One region of the Buttiauxella sp. WJP83 genome, then DNA from elsewhere that is predicted to be linked to it. Evidence: predicted binding sites of a transcription regulator. Region 1 holds the regulator's gene; each other region holds the start of a gene.
The links. Region 1 encodes PurR, which represses purine synthesis genes. Its sites were predicted from a motif close to CANGCAAACGTTTGCNTG; they were not measured.
Positions count from the first base shown of each region.

Region 2: OH773_RS21690 (NCS2 family permease) is a predicted target of PurR. The motif match lies at 2,131-2,148, and genes of this name have one in related genera.
Region 3: pyrC (dihydroorotase) is a predicted target of PurR. The motif match lies at 2,229-2,246, and genes of this name have one in related genera.

Region 1 covers NZ_CP110080.1:2,058,742-2,063,414, reverse strand. Annotated here, with positions in the region: gene OH773_RS09545 (C40 family peptidase) at 194-1,048, shown strand; gene sodB (superoxide dismutase [Fe]) at 1,171-1,752, shown strand; gene cydH (cytochrome bd-I oxidase subunit CydH) at 1,832-1,921, opposite strand; gene purR (HTH-type transcriptional repressor PurR) at 2,230-3,255, shown strand; gene punR (DNA-binding transcriptional activator PunR) at 3,274-4,191, opposite strand; gene punC (purine nucleoside transporter PunC) at 4,307-4,673, shown strand, end outside.
Region 2 covers NZ_CP110080.1:4,692,405-4,697,077, reverse strand. Annotated here, with positions in the region: gene OH773_RS21700 (MBL fold metallo-hydrolase) at 1-302, shown strand, start outside; gene OH773_RS21695 (RamA family antibiotic efflux transcriptional regulator) at 324-665, shown strand; gene OH773_RS21690 (NCS2 family permease) at 689-2,026, opposite strand; gene yieH (6-phosphogluconate phosphatase) at 2,207-2,872, shown strand; gene OH773_RS21680 (LacI family DNA-binding transcriptional regulator) at 2,923-3,957, opposite strand; gene OH773_RS21675 (PTS sugar transporter subunit IIA) at 4,228-4,671, shown strand.
Region 3 covers NZ_CP110080.1:2,933,630-2,938,302, reverse strand. Annotated here, with positions in the region: gene solA (N-methyl-L-tryptophan oxidase) at 1-117, opposite strand, end outside; gene bssS (biofilm formation regulator BssS) at 205-459, opposite strand; gene dinI (DNA damage-inducible protein I) at 808-1,053, opposite strand; gene pyrC (dihydroorotase) at 1,126-2,172, opposite strand; gene OH773_RS13715 (lipoprotein) at 2,311-2,871, opposite strand; gene OH773_RS13710 (hypothetical protein) at 2,910-3,071, shown strand; gene grxB (glutaredoxin 2) at 3,043-3,690, opposite strand; gene mdtH (multidrug efflux MFS transporter MdtH) at 3,766-4,673, opposite strand, start outside.

The DNA.
Region 1 (4,673 bases):
GCCCGATCAATAAATAGCCTGACAACCATTAGTTTGGTCATTTTTTTTGCGTGTGGTAACGAAACAACAAGACGAAGAGAAAAAGGTTATTAACTTTATAACCTCTTATAGATTAGAATCGGCGGGTTTCGCAAAATCATACACGGGCATGATGGTATTCATCGTGCATTCATTTTAACCAGGGGATTGTCGAGTGGCGCGGATAACAAAAATTTCTATCACGCTCTGTGCTCTGCTATTTACCTTGCCGTATACACCATTGACGCAGGCGTCTGAGCACGCTCGTCCCGTGGCTGCGCAAAAAGCGCACGTTGTGAAAAGCACAACGAAGAGCACAGAAAAGAGCAGTAAGAGTAAAGATAAAACCACTACCGCCAGCAAGAAAACTAACACCTCTTCTAAAACCACCAGCAAGAAAAAAGAATCCACTGCCTCAAAGAGTAAAATCGCTAAGAACACCAGCAGTGCAAAAACAAAACATCTTGCAAAAAATGATCGTAAAAACTCCTCCCAGCTCGCGAAAGTCCAGCCTGTTACTTTTACCGAAAAATGCAGTAAACCGCGTAAGGGCTACAAAACGCGCTGTGTGAAAGTCAAAGCAGAGCAACCAACGACGATTGCAGCAGCGCACAAAGTCCGGGTGCAGAAAGCACAGAAGACGGCGATGAACAAACTGATGGGCCAGATTGGCAAACCGTATCGCTGGGGTGGCACGTCGCCGCGTACTGGCTTCGATTGCAGCGGTTTGGTTTATTACGCTTACAAAGATTTGGTGAAATTCCGTATTCCGCGTACTGCAAACGAAATGTATCACCTGCGTGATGCTTCTCCGGTTGATCGCGGGGAACTGGAAACGGGTGACCTTGTGTTCTTCCGCACCCAAGGCCGTGGCACTGCGGATCACGTTGGTGTCTACGTCGGTAATGGGAAATTCATCCAGTCACCGCGTACTGGCCGTGATATTCAAATCACCTCGTTGAGCGAAGACTATTGGCAACGCCACTATGTTGGCGCTAAACGCGTCATGACATCTAAAACCATTCGTTAAAACCTTCACCTGCCCTGAAATGGGCAGGTGAGTTCTTCTTTTGCTTATCCTTTCAATTTGTTAACCTAAACCCGCATTAAAAGTGGTTATTTAGAAGTAAACAAAATAATAAGGAGTTAGCAATGTCGTTCGAACTACCTGCATTACCGTATGCGAAAGATGCTTTAGCACCGCATATCTCCGCTGAAACCCTGGAATACCATTACGGCAAACACCATCAAACCTATGTCACTAACCTGAATAACCTGGTTAAGGGCACAGCTTTTGAAGGTAAAACGCTTGAAGAGATCGTTCGTACTTCCGAGGGTGGTGTTTTTAACAACGCCGCTCAGGTGTGGAACCACACCTTCTACTGGAACTGCCTGGCACCAAATGCAGGCGGGGAACCTACTGGCGAACTTCTGGACGCTATCAACAAATCTTTCGGTAGCTTCGCTGAATTCAAACAACAGTTTACTGATGCCGCTATCAAGAACTTTGGCGCAGGTTGGACGTGGTTAGTTAAACAGGAAGATGGCGCTTTAGCGATTGTTTCTACTTCCAACGCGGGTACGCCACTGACGACTGCCGCTAAACCACTGCTGACGGTGGACGTCTGGGAACATGCGTACTACATCGACTACCGCAATGCTCGTCCTAACTACCTCGAGCATTTCTGGGCGCTGGTGAATTGGGCGTTTGTTGAGAAGAATCTTGCAGCGTAGAAGTTTGCTCCCTAAATAGTTCGTGTTGCGGAGCTATTTAGGGGAATGTTAATGGGCCGCGATAAGCGGCCCATCTTAATCAGTGCAGTACGGCAGTTAATGCGCCGCAAACAATCAAAGCCAGAACAATAACTGTGGTCGTGATTGAAAATTTCAGGTCGGTACTCATCAGCAACTCCTTTTTGTTACCTTACAAAACAGCCTTACAATTGATGTGTCATGATGAGTTTCCCACAATCGGAGATAAAAATCCTCACGGTTTTAACCCGATATCCATTTTCCCTCTTCCACTTTTCGCCAGGATAGGCCAAAATCCCTCGCTAATTTATTGCGTATCGTCAATTCAATGCCCTCCTCCCGTTTTATGTCGCAATCCCGGCATACCTGCAACCATTATGTTGCCTTTGGAGTCAGCGTACGCAAACGTTTAACACATTAGTAATCAGGGGGTTAAGAGATGGCCCGGAGTGAAATTTAATGGCGACAATCAAGGACGTGGCGAAGCGCGCAAACGTTTCCACTACAACCGTATCACATGTGATTAACAAAACCCGTTTTGTGGCGGAAGAAACGCGCAACGCGGTATGGGCTGCAATTAAAGAATTGCACTACTCACCGAGTGCTGTAGCACGAAGCCTGAAAGTTAATCACACCAAAACGATCGGTCTGCTTGCCACTTCCAGTGAAGCACCTTATTTCGCCGAGATCATCGAAGCGGTGGAAAATAGCTGCTTTGAAAAAGGCTATACCCTGATTTTGGGTAACGCACACAATAACTTTGAAAAACAGCGCGCTTACTTATCGATGATGGCGCAAAAGCGTGTCGATGGTTTGCTGGTGATGTGCTCTGAATATCCAGACTCCTTGCTTTCCGTTCTCGAAGAGTACCGCCACATCCCAATGGTTGTGATGGACTGGGGCGAGTCCCGTGCTGATTTCACCGACTCCGTGGTCGATAACGCATTCCACGGTGGCTACCTGGCGGGTCGTTATTTAATTGAACGCGGTCACCGCGAAATTGGTGCTATCCCCGGCCAAATGGAACGCAATACTGGCGGCGGTCGCCATGCTGGCTTTATGAAAGCACTCGAAGAAGCGGGTATTTCTATTCCAGAAAACTGGATTGTTCAGGGTGACTTTGAACCTGAATCCGGTTATCGCGCTATGCAGCAAATCCTCGGCCAGTCTCATCGCCCTACCGCAGTATTCTGTGGCGGTGACATCATGGCGATGGGGGCAATTTGTGCCGCTGATGAGATGGGACTGCGCGTACCGCAGGATATTTCCATTATTGGTTACGACAATGTGCGTAACGCGCGCTTCTTCTCACCGGCGTTGACCACCATCCACCAGCCAAAAGATTCGCTGGGGGAAACGGCGTTTAACATGCTATTGGATAGAATCGTTAATAAACGCGAAGAGTCCCAATCGATTGAAGTCCATCCGCGTCTGATTGAACGCCGCTCGGTAGCTGATGGCCCATTCCGCGATTATCGTCGTTAAGTGTTGTTGAGCCCGGGTTTACTCGGGCTCAGGTTCCTGTAACCATTCCTGATTCATCGTTTCACTGTCCCCCAGATAATCCAGTAACCAGCTCAACGCAGGTGATGCGTCGTTTTGCCGCCAGGTCAGGCAACATGCTGCGTCAGGAAACGGGTTATCCAGGGTTAATTCGCTCCACCGCCCGGAATCCAGCCACGGCCTGGCGATATGCAACGGCACCATGCCGATACACAAACCCGCGCTCAAACAATCCGAACCGGACTGCCAGTCAGGCACCACCACACGGCGCTGGTTATCTAAAAGCCAGGTAATTCGTTTGGGTAACGAACGCGAGGTATCTTCGAGTACCAAAGACGGCCAGTCACGCAGGTCATCGTCGCTTAACGTCCCACCGCGCTGTGCCAGAGGATGAGTGGAAGCCACCACACAACGCCAGCTCAACGTTCCCATATCGCGGAAGGCATAACGCCCTCCGACCGGAATAGCCTGGGTTGCACCAATAGCCACCTCGACACGACCATCCGCCAGCGCATCCCATACGCCGTTGAACACTTCCTGGAAGATGCGCAGTTCGATATCCGGAAAATGGCGATAGAAATCCACGACCAGTTGCCGCGTTCGCTCAGGTTTAACGATGTTATCAACGGCTATAGCCAGATGCCCGCGCCATCCGTTTGCGATCTGTTGGCACTGCTGCCGTGTCGTCATCATTTTTTTGATAACAGAACGGCCCTCTTTAAGGAAAAAGAGGCCCGCTGGGGTTAATTCGACATCACGATGACGCCGTTCGAATAGCGGAACGGCTAACCAATCTTCGAGTTGCCGCACCGTATAGCTAATGGCAGACGGAACGCGGTGCAACTCCTGTGCCGCACCGCTGAAGCTACCATTGCGCGCCACCGCATCTATCACTTCCAGCGAGTATTCTGACCACATTTCTCTGCTCACAAAATTTTTGAACGCAACCTACAAATATTAGCGTTTCACAAGCGTAATTGCACTCCGTACACTCTCGCGGCAATGAACCTGCAAGATTAATCAAGAGAAAATTATGCAACCTTCAAAAGGATTTCTTATCTGGCTGGCCGGCTTAAGTGTGCTGGGCTTCCTTGCCACAGACATGTACCTGCCTGCTTTCGCTGCCATTCAGCAAGATTTACAGACCGATGCATCGGCAGTCAGTGCAAGCCTGAGTCTGTTCCTGGCTGGATTTGCGTTTGCCCAGTTAATGTGGGGACCCCTGTCAGATCACTTCGGCCGTAAACCGGTATTACTGGCGGGGTTAAGCCTGTTCGCCATTGGCTGTATCGGCATGTTGTGGGTCGAAAGCGCCACTGCGCTATTGGTACTGCGTTTTGTTCAGGCAGTTGGCGTCTGTTCGGCGGCAGTAAGCTGGCAGGCTCTGGTGACCGATTACT
Region 2 (4,673 bases), 2.1 Mb from region 1:
GTTCGGTAGACATCGCCATTATGGAAAACGGCCAGTACGACGAGGACTGGAACAACATCCATATGATGCCAAATGAAACAGCACAAGCCGCGCAAGAGCTGAACGCACGCGCTGTGCTGCCAGGCCATGCAGGTCGTTTTGTGCTGGCAAAGCATACCTGGGATGCTCCATACAAAAGCCTGACTGAATTTAGTAAAGGCAAAAACTTCCGCCTGTTAACACCCAGGCAGGGCGAACCTGTTTGGGTTAATGACAACACACAACAATTTAGCGCCTGGTGGGAAGATGCCAGTGCCTTGTAAGCGAGCCACACAGGGGGATGAATGACAATTTCCGCTCAAGTTATCGATACTATCGTTCAATGGATTGACGACAATTTGCATCAACCATTACGTATTGATGTTATTGCCGATCACTCGGGTTATTCGAAGTGGCACCTGCAACGATTGTTTATGCAGTACAAAGGCGAGAGTCTTGGGAAGTACATTCGCGAGCGTAAACTGTTGCTGGCGGCGCGTGATTTACGCGATACCGATAACAAGGTTTACGATATTAGTCTGAGGTACGGCTTTGATTCACAGCAGACGTTTACGCGCATTTTTACGCGAACGTTTAACCAGCCGCCGGGTCGATATCGCCGGGAAAATCATAGCCAGTCGTCATGACTGGCTATTTTAATACGAACAGATTAATGCGCGTCGATAAACACGATTTTGAGGATAAACAACAGCGCTACGACAATCACGCATGGGCTGATTTCACGCCAGCGACCAGTGCCGAGTTTCATCACACAGTAAGAGATGAAGCCCAGAGCGATACCTTCGGTGATTGAGAAGCTAAATGGCATCATTACGGCAGTAATGAATGCTGGAACCGCTTCCGTCAGGTCATCCCACTTCACGCGAGACAGGCTGGATGTCATCAACACGCCAACGTAAATCAGAGCACCTGCAGCCGCATATGCCGGAACAATGCCTGCCAGTGGCGACAGGAAGATAACCAGTAAGAACAGCAAACCCACGATTACCGCTGTCAGGCCAGTGCGACCACCGACAGACACGCCAGAAGAACTTTCGATATACGCGGTAACGGACGATGTCCCGATAAACGCACCCGCAACAGAAGATACGCTATCAACATACAGCGCCTGCTTCATGCGAGGGAATTTACCTTTTTCGTCGGCCAACCCGGCTTTGTCTGTTACGCCAATCAACGTACCGGAGGAGTCAAACAGGTTAACCAACATGAAGGAGAAGATAACCCCTGCCAGCCCAATGTTCAGTGAACCGGCTAAATCAACCTGCCCTACCACTGAAAGTACGCTTGGTGGTGCAGAAACAATACCGTGGTATTGCACATCGCCCATCATCCAGCCCAGCAGCGTAGTCACCACAATGGAAACCAGTACAGCAGCGTGAATGTTACGTGAAGCCAGAATTGCGATGATAAAGAAGCCTAATGCCCCCAGCAGCACGCTGTGGGAAGTCAGGTTACCGATGGTCACCAGTGTGTCTTTGTTCGCAACGATAATCCCGGCGTTTTTCAGGCCCATCATCCCGATGAACAGACCAATACCGCTGGTGATGCCTACGCGCAGGCTCACCGGAATATTAGCAATCATCCAGTAACGCACGCGGAAAATGGTCAGCAGTAACAGACCGGTGGCACCCCAGAAAATGGCGCCCATACCCACTTGCCAGGAAATTCCCATTGCGCCAACAACCACAAAGGCGAAGAACGCATTCAGGCCCATCGCAGGCGCCAGTGCGACTGGCAGGTTGGCGAAAATACCCATCAGGATGCTACCTAATGCGGCAATCAAACAGGTGGTGACAAAAACGGCCTGGGTATCCATACCAGCGGCGCCAAGGATCTGCGGGTTGACGAAAACGATATACACCATCGTCAGGAAGGTCGTGAGACCGGCGATCACTTCTGTGCGTGCCGTGGTGCCGTGTTCGCGCAGTTTAAACACGCGCTCGAGCAGCCCCGGATTTGCGGCCGGAGTAGATTGTGGTTGGCTCATTAGTCTTAATTCCGAACATTGAGAGGGAAAATCCGTCGCTATCCTATACCAAAAAATACAAAACATAATGACCCACGTTGTATTTTTTTCATTGAAAATTCTTATACGGCAACGATTGCGTGCCGCAAAAATTGCGCAAATTGGGTAAGATGATCCTTCACTTTAATAAAAGGAAGCGGTATGTCCCGGATAGATGCGGTGTTCTTCGACTGCGATGGTACGCTGGTTGATAGTGAGGTTATTTGCTCCAAAGCCTACGTGCATATGTTTGCGCAAAACGGCATTGAACTTGCGCTTGAGGAAGTTCATAAAACCTTCAAGGGGATCAAGCTCTACGAGATCATCGACACTATCAATGCCCAACATGGCGTGAACTTCGCAAAAGAGGAGCTGGAGAAAATTTTTCGCGCAGAAGTTTCGCGACTTTTCGACAGCGAACTCGTAGAGATTGAAGGTGCTGCAGCGCTCATTGCGCAAATCAAGGTGCCGATGTGTATCGTTTCCAATGGCCCGGTCAGCAAAATGCAGCATTCGCTGGGCAAAACCGGCATGCTCGGCCATTTCCCGGACAAACTCTTTAGCGGTTATGACATCAAGGCATGGAAACCCGATCCGGCGATCATGTTCCATGCCGCCGATGCGATGCGCGTTGATGTGAAAAACTGCGTGCTGGTGGATGATTCAATGGCGGGTGCGCAATCAGGTATTGCCGCAGGAATGGAAGTTTTCTACTTCTGCGCCGATCCGCATAACAAGCCAATTGACCATCCGAAAGTTACGACCTTTACCGATTTGTCGCAGTTGCCGGAATTATGGCGCGCGCGGGGTTGGGATATTACGGAATAAAGAAATCTGGCGGATAGCGCTTACGCTTATCCGCCCTGCAACGGATGTGCTTAAGTACTTTGGCGCAATTCAATCTGGTAGCTGAATTGCTCAACTCGCGATTCGTCTAATTCGTCATCCCTTTCATCATTCAACAGTTCAATCAGTAGCTTACCCGCGTCTTTACCCATTTTTTTATAATCAATACGGATAGAAGTCAGCGTCGGGTGCGTTTGATCGCAGCTGTCCGAACCGTCGAGACAAGCCACCGCGATATTTCCGGGGATTTTCAGCAAGCGCCGTTGGCACTCAAACATGATGCCTAGCGCAATCTCCTCATGGCTGCAAATCACAGCATCCAGTTCTGGCTGGCGTTGTAATATTTCGGTCAATGCATAACGGCCAAACTGCAAGCTGGCGGCATCCGGCGTGGTGATCACCTGATCGGAATTCTGGTAACGACTCAGCATCGCTTTATGCCAGCCATTCAGTTGCTGACGCTGCAAACGGTTGTCCATGTGCGCACCGATAAAACCGATATTCTTATAACCCTGATCCAACAGATGTTCTGTCAGTTTATGTGACGCCTCAAAAAATGCCGTTTCAAGCGTAATTCGCGCCTGGCTGAAAGGGGAACCAACGACGTTAATAGTGGGAATATTGGTTTTTTCGAGAATCTGGTAGGTTTTTTCAGCCAACTGAGAACCAAAAATCACCAAAGCAGCCGGATTGCTTTGCAGTAACGTCATTAAAATTTCAGCCTCTTTATGCTGATTATGTTCATGGCAGCCAAGCAGTAGCTGGAACTCATTTTTATTCAGTACTTGCTGTAATGACTGCATAAAGCGCGAACTGGCTTTATCGGTCAGAGAAGGTATCAGCACGGCGACCGTATCACTGTGACCAGAAGCCAGCGCGCCCGCAGCCCGATTGGGGATATAACCCAACTCTTCCACAGCTTGTTCTATCTTCTCGCGCAATTTGTCGGAAACCTGCTCCGGGGTTCTCAACGCCCGGGAAACCGTCATGGTTCCAACACCCGCATAATTGGCGACTTCTTGCAGCGTGACTCGTCCGGTACCACGACGCTTACGCATTTTTTCCATTCCGGCTCCCGGGACGATTACAACTTACTGTTTTCATTATTTTTATTTCACCATCAGTCTGTCAGTTCTTTGCCCACGGCAGCAAATGCTCTATCGCATTGTATATGCGGGAACCCGATATAGCCAAAGTCAGACAGACAAGAAATGATAGCGCTATCACAAAGCTTGATAGCGCTATCAGGTAGCGCTATCAAATGAGACAACCATCACATTAATTACTGTCTGAAAAATCTACCCTCCTGTTAATTATCATCGGGAGTTATCAGTCGCATGTTAAAAACACTATTAACCGCAGAGGTTGTTCAGGTCGTCGAAAAGGCTAAAGACTGGCGCGATGCCGTGGCGATTTCATGCCGTCCGCTGATTGAAAACGGTTCGATCGAACCGCGTTATGTCGAGGCTATCTACCGCTCACATGAAGCCATCGGCCCGTACTATGTGGTTGGCCCCGGTATTGCGATGCCCCATGCACGTCCGGAAGAAGGTGCAAACAAACTCTCTCTGGCACTGACGCTTATCACTTCAGGCGTGAATTTCGATGCCGATGAAAACGATCCGGTGAAGTTGTTGATTGTGTTAGCGGCAACCGACAGCACCAGCCACATTGAAGCGATTTCTCAACTCGCCCAATTATTCGATAACGAACAAGACATTCAGGCCATTTTGCAGGCCAAAACAACGCAAGACATTTTGTCCGTCATTGCGCGCTATTAATC
Region 3 (4,673 bases), 870 kb from region 1:
CTGATGAGGGGGATGGCAGCTATCGATCATCAGGACATTCAGGCCGGAATGTGTTGCATAGCAGCCAGCGGCGGCACCCACAGACCCACTTCCGACGATGATAAGGTCATAATGCATGGCGCTTTTCTCCTCTCTTTGTGCCAAAACAGAATAATAAAAAAGGCACCTCTACGGTGCCTTGTGTTATTTGGGCAGCATCGGCAATCAATGCTTACGATAATCGCTTACCTGGTAATCACTAGATTCAATCTTAGCAATGCCGGCTTCAAGAATTGATATAAATTGCCGGGCAACATCCGTGGTCAGCCATAACGTTTGACCGATTTCAGTTTCGTCGTGCTTTTGCGTATTGGAGGTCAGGTAGTGCAGGCGAAGCATCAGTGCGTCGTAGCTATCTACGGTACTGATGTCCCATCCAACAAGGGGATGGGTCTGGATAACATCACTATTTTTTTCCATCATAACCCCTTTTATACGTGTGTTTAAGACAACGGTTCGCGAGGTTTAATGCTTGTTTAATGTGAAGCCAGTTAAGTATATCAATGATTAAGCTATTTCGAAGAAGAAATAAATACCCTGCAACACTTTTTTTACATTACAGAGCTCGATTGTGCGTTATTTCGACGCTTTACTCTTTTTTATTGGGAAGATTCTGAGTAAGAAAGAATGGCGGAAGGAGCCTGCTAAGCAAATTTCAAAAAATAAAAAAACCGGATGGCGACACCCGGCATAAAAAACAACGAGGGAATTTTTTACCTGAAATGAGCGGCGACTTAATGTTAAGCCGACCACCTTCCATGATGAGTTTTAATCCGCAGCAAACCAGTCGTCAGCGCTTTCCCAGGTCTCTTGCAATATTTCGCTAATGCGATCGCGATCTTCTTTGCTGGCACCTAACACCGAGAGGTTATTAGCGGCAGCATAACGCACCTGAACGTGGTTTTCGTTTTCAGGATAGTGTTGAGTTATTCGGCGTGAAAGTTCATTCGCAAGCGCGTCAATAGCGCCTTGTGGCAGAGATGTAGTTTTGGCAATAGTGACTTCAATACGCATAACAGCCCCCTGTATAATATACTGTATATGTATACAGCCATATTATTCTGTATGCAACAGGGGGCATTAAAATTAAGCTTTTACTGACCAGTTAACTTGCTCACCGGCCAGGAATGGCACGATGCTGTCATCACTGGTGGCAATAGTTTCTGGCATTGTGATCGGGGTACGAACCAACTCAATCGTTTCTTCGTTAACTGGCAGACCATAGAAACGTGGGCCGTTGAGCGACGTAAACGCTTCAAAGTGCTCAAGCGCATTCATCTCTTCAAATACAGTTGCGTAAGCTCCCAGAGCTGACGGCGCGTTAAAGCAACCCGCACAACCACAACTTGCTTCTTTACGATGACGCGCGTGTGGTGCGGAATCTGTACCGAGGAATACGCGGTCACAACCACTGGCAACCAGTTCACGCAACGCTTCCTGATGAATACTGCGTTTTAAAATTGGCAGGCAATAGAGGTGAGGGCGCACACCGCCAACCAGCATGTGGTTGCGGTTAAACATCAGATGCTGAGGAGTGATGGTCGCACCCAACAGTGAGTTTCCTTCCTTCACATACTGCGCGGCATCTTTGGTGGTGATGTGTTCGAACACCACTTTCAATTCCGGTAATTGCTGACGCAAAGGCTCCAGGACGGTTTCGATAAAACGCGCTTCACGATCAAAAATATCAATGTCAGCGTGCGTCACTTCGCCGTGAATAAGCAGCGGCATGCCGATTTTTTGCATGCGCTCAAGCACCGGTAAAATCGCGGCGGTGCTGGTGACACCATGGCTTGAGTTCGTCGTCGCATTGGCAGGATAGAGTTTTGCTGCGGTAAACACGTTTTCATTAAACCCACGCTCAACTTCGTTCGGGTCTAAAGAATCGGTGAGATAACAGGTCATCAGGGGTTCGAAATTATGCCCCTGTGGTACGGCATCCAGAATACGCTGGCGATAGGCAATGGCGGCTTCGACCGTTGTGACTGGCGGCACCAGGTTTGGCATAACAATCGCGCGACCATAAATTTCGCTGGTATATGGCACCACCGTTTTTAACATCTCACCATCACGAAGGTGAATATGCCAGTCGTCTGGGCGGCGAATTTTTAATACCTGAGGTAATACGGTCATGAAAGTGCTCCGGCTAGGAAGGATTTAACGATGATTTGTGCCGGACACAAAGAATAAGCGCAAACGTTTCGCTTTGCACCATTTTCGTTGAGATTTTCTTGGGGAGGAGCGGCTGCTACCTCCCCAATGTCGTGAGAATTACTCAGTGAAAGGGATCACAATTTCGCCGGGCTTAACTTCAATCCCTTTGGCGTATTTTTTAGCCAGATTTTCACCGGTACTGCGGTCTTCACCCAACACGTAAGCCGGTTGTTGATTGAAGTAATTTTGCAGTGACTGATTCAGATACGGAATAAGTGTCTGGACAATGGTTTGCATTTTTTGAGGCTCGACAGTCGCATCTACCACTTCCATTTCTTGTAAATAAATCGCGCCTTGTTCTTTATTGAACGTTGGTAACGCTTTTAGCTTCAGTTTGATGTTGGCTTTTTGATCGCCGAAAATCGATGTCATTTCCAGTTTGGCATCACCTGTTAACGTGACTTTATTCGCTTCTTCACGGCCAATCGCACTGGATAAATTGTTCAATACAATATGGGCATCGGCAACGCCTGGCAGGCCAATATCTTTAGAGAAATTATTGCGTTTTTGCAGCGCGTGGTTGATTTCCTGTTCGCTGACGGTGTATTGCGTTAGCTGGTTACAACCCACCACTAATCCGCAGAGTATTAATGCTGCGGCTAAAACTATCTTTTTCATGGAGTTCCTTAACATGCTGCTTTGAAACAGATCCTGACATGCAACATCATGATCTAATCGCGCAGGCAGTGCTACCGGAAAAAACTGAAAATCAGATTGCAAGTCTTGCAGGGCCGAACGCGGCGGGTGAGCATTATGCTTACCCGCTCTGGGGAAAAGCCTTAACGGCAATTAAATTGCGTGGGATGAAAGCAGATTAATTTGCGTCTGTTTTGCCATATTATCGCGGTACGCCGCCACACGGCTTGGCCACTCAATTCCGGCAACCAGCGTCAGGTTACGCAGCAGTGGGAACAGATGGATATCATCGTCAGATGGCTCACCATTGACCGCATTAGGTTGCACAATGAGTTTATCGAGCTTGCGCAGATCGTCTGATATTTTCTTGATAAGACCGGTTGAATGCGAGAGGTGATCCGCGAAAGAACCGATCATCGCCTCTTTCTTGTGGACGAAATAAGCCCGCGCTTCCGGTGTGGCAAACTCATCAAAGGGAGCTTTAGCAATACGAGGAAGGAGCAACTGTTGAACATAGCTATTGACGTGGCGCAACCAGTCACTAATAGCCGCGTGGGTACTCCCTGTCAGCAGTGGTTCGCCATCGAGTTTATCGACGTAGTGCACGATATCCATGCTTTCAGGCATATAGCGGCTGTCGTCTTTTTGCAAGATGGGCACCACTTTCTTGCCAACCATTTTTGTCGGGGTGGCTTCATCGTCATTTAGCAGAACATTTAGCTCAATGGGGATATTCTTTAAGCCAAAAATCATGCGTGCTTTGAGGCAAAAAGGGCAGTGATCGTAGATATAAAGCTTCACGTTATTCCTCCATTTTGATTTACGGACTAAATCCGTCAACTTTTCAGTATGGTAGAGAAAAATGAGGGCCGCAAACTAGTTACCTGGCTCAAGCATAGACGGTTCGACCGGTTTAGCGCTAAATTGCCACCACAGTGCAATCAAGGTAATCACGCCAATAATTCCGAGCATCATCCACGGGAGTTCCGGCTGGTTGATCGTTTTTCCGGCGTCATACAGCCAACCGCCCCCGGCATAACCTAAAGCGCCACCAATGGCCAAACCCAAACGGCTGAATCCCATATAACTCCCGCGAGCACGGGAATCTGCGAGCGATGCGCCCAGTGTTTCACGGGCAGGTTCAGCAATGATTGAGCCGATGTAAAACACGCAAATCAGCGTGAACAACTGCTGGAGGTTATTCGTTAGGCCAATCGGCAACATCGCCAGTGTCATCAGGAATAACCCAGCCATCAGGCGCTGCTCAAGGCGGAAGCGTTTTTCACTCCAGCGGGCAATCGGGTAGAGCAGCGTCAACGACAGCGCGGCTTCAATGGCATACATCCACTTCACGGCGGCAGGCGTTCCGGCAATTTCGTTGACCATAATCGGCAGCATTAACATGACCTGCACTGCAAGCATGTAATAACCGGCGAGCGTCAGCACATACGTGACAAATCGTCTGTCACGCAGTACGCGTCCCATTCCTTCAAGCATGGGGGTGCGAATGGTGGAAAGTTTATACGCAGGCAGCAACCAGGCATTGACGATTGCGCAAATAACAAACATCACCGCACCGGCACCACAAACCAGACGGAAATCATATTGCAGCAACCAGCTGCCGAGCAGCGCACCAATTACCGCACCCGCGCTGTCTTGCATCATCAAAATTGAGAAGAAGCGCCCTCGTTGATGCGGGCGAACCAGTTTAACGACCAGAGCGGCACGAGGCGGGTCGAATAACGTACCACCGACACCGGAGATAAAACACGAAACCCACAGTA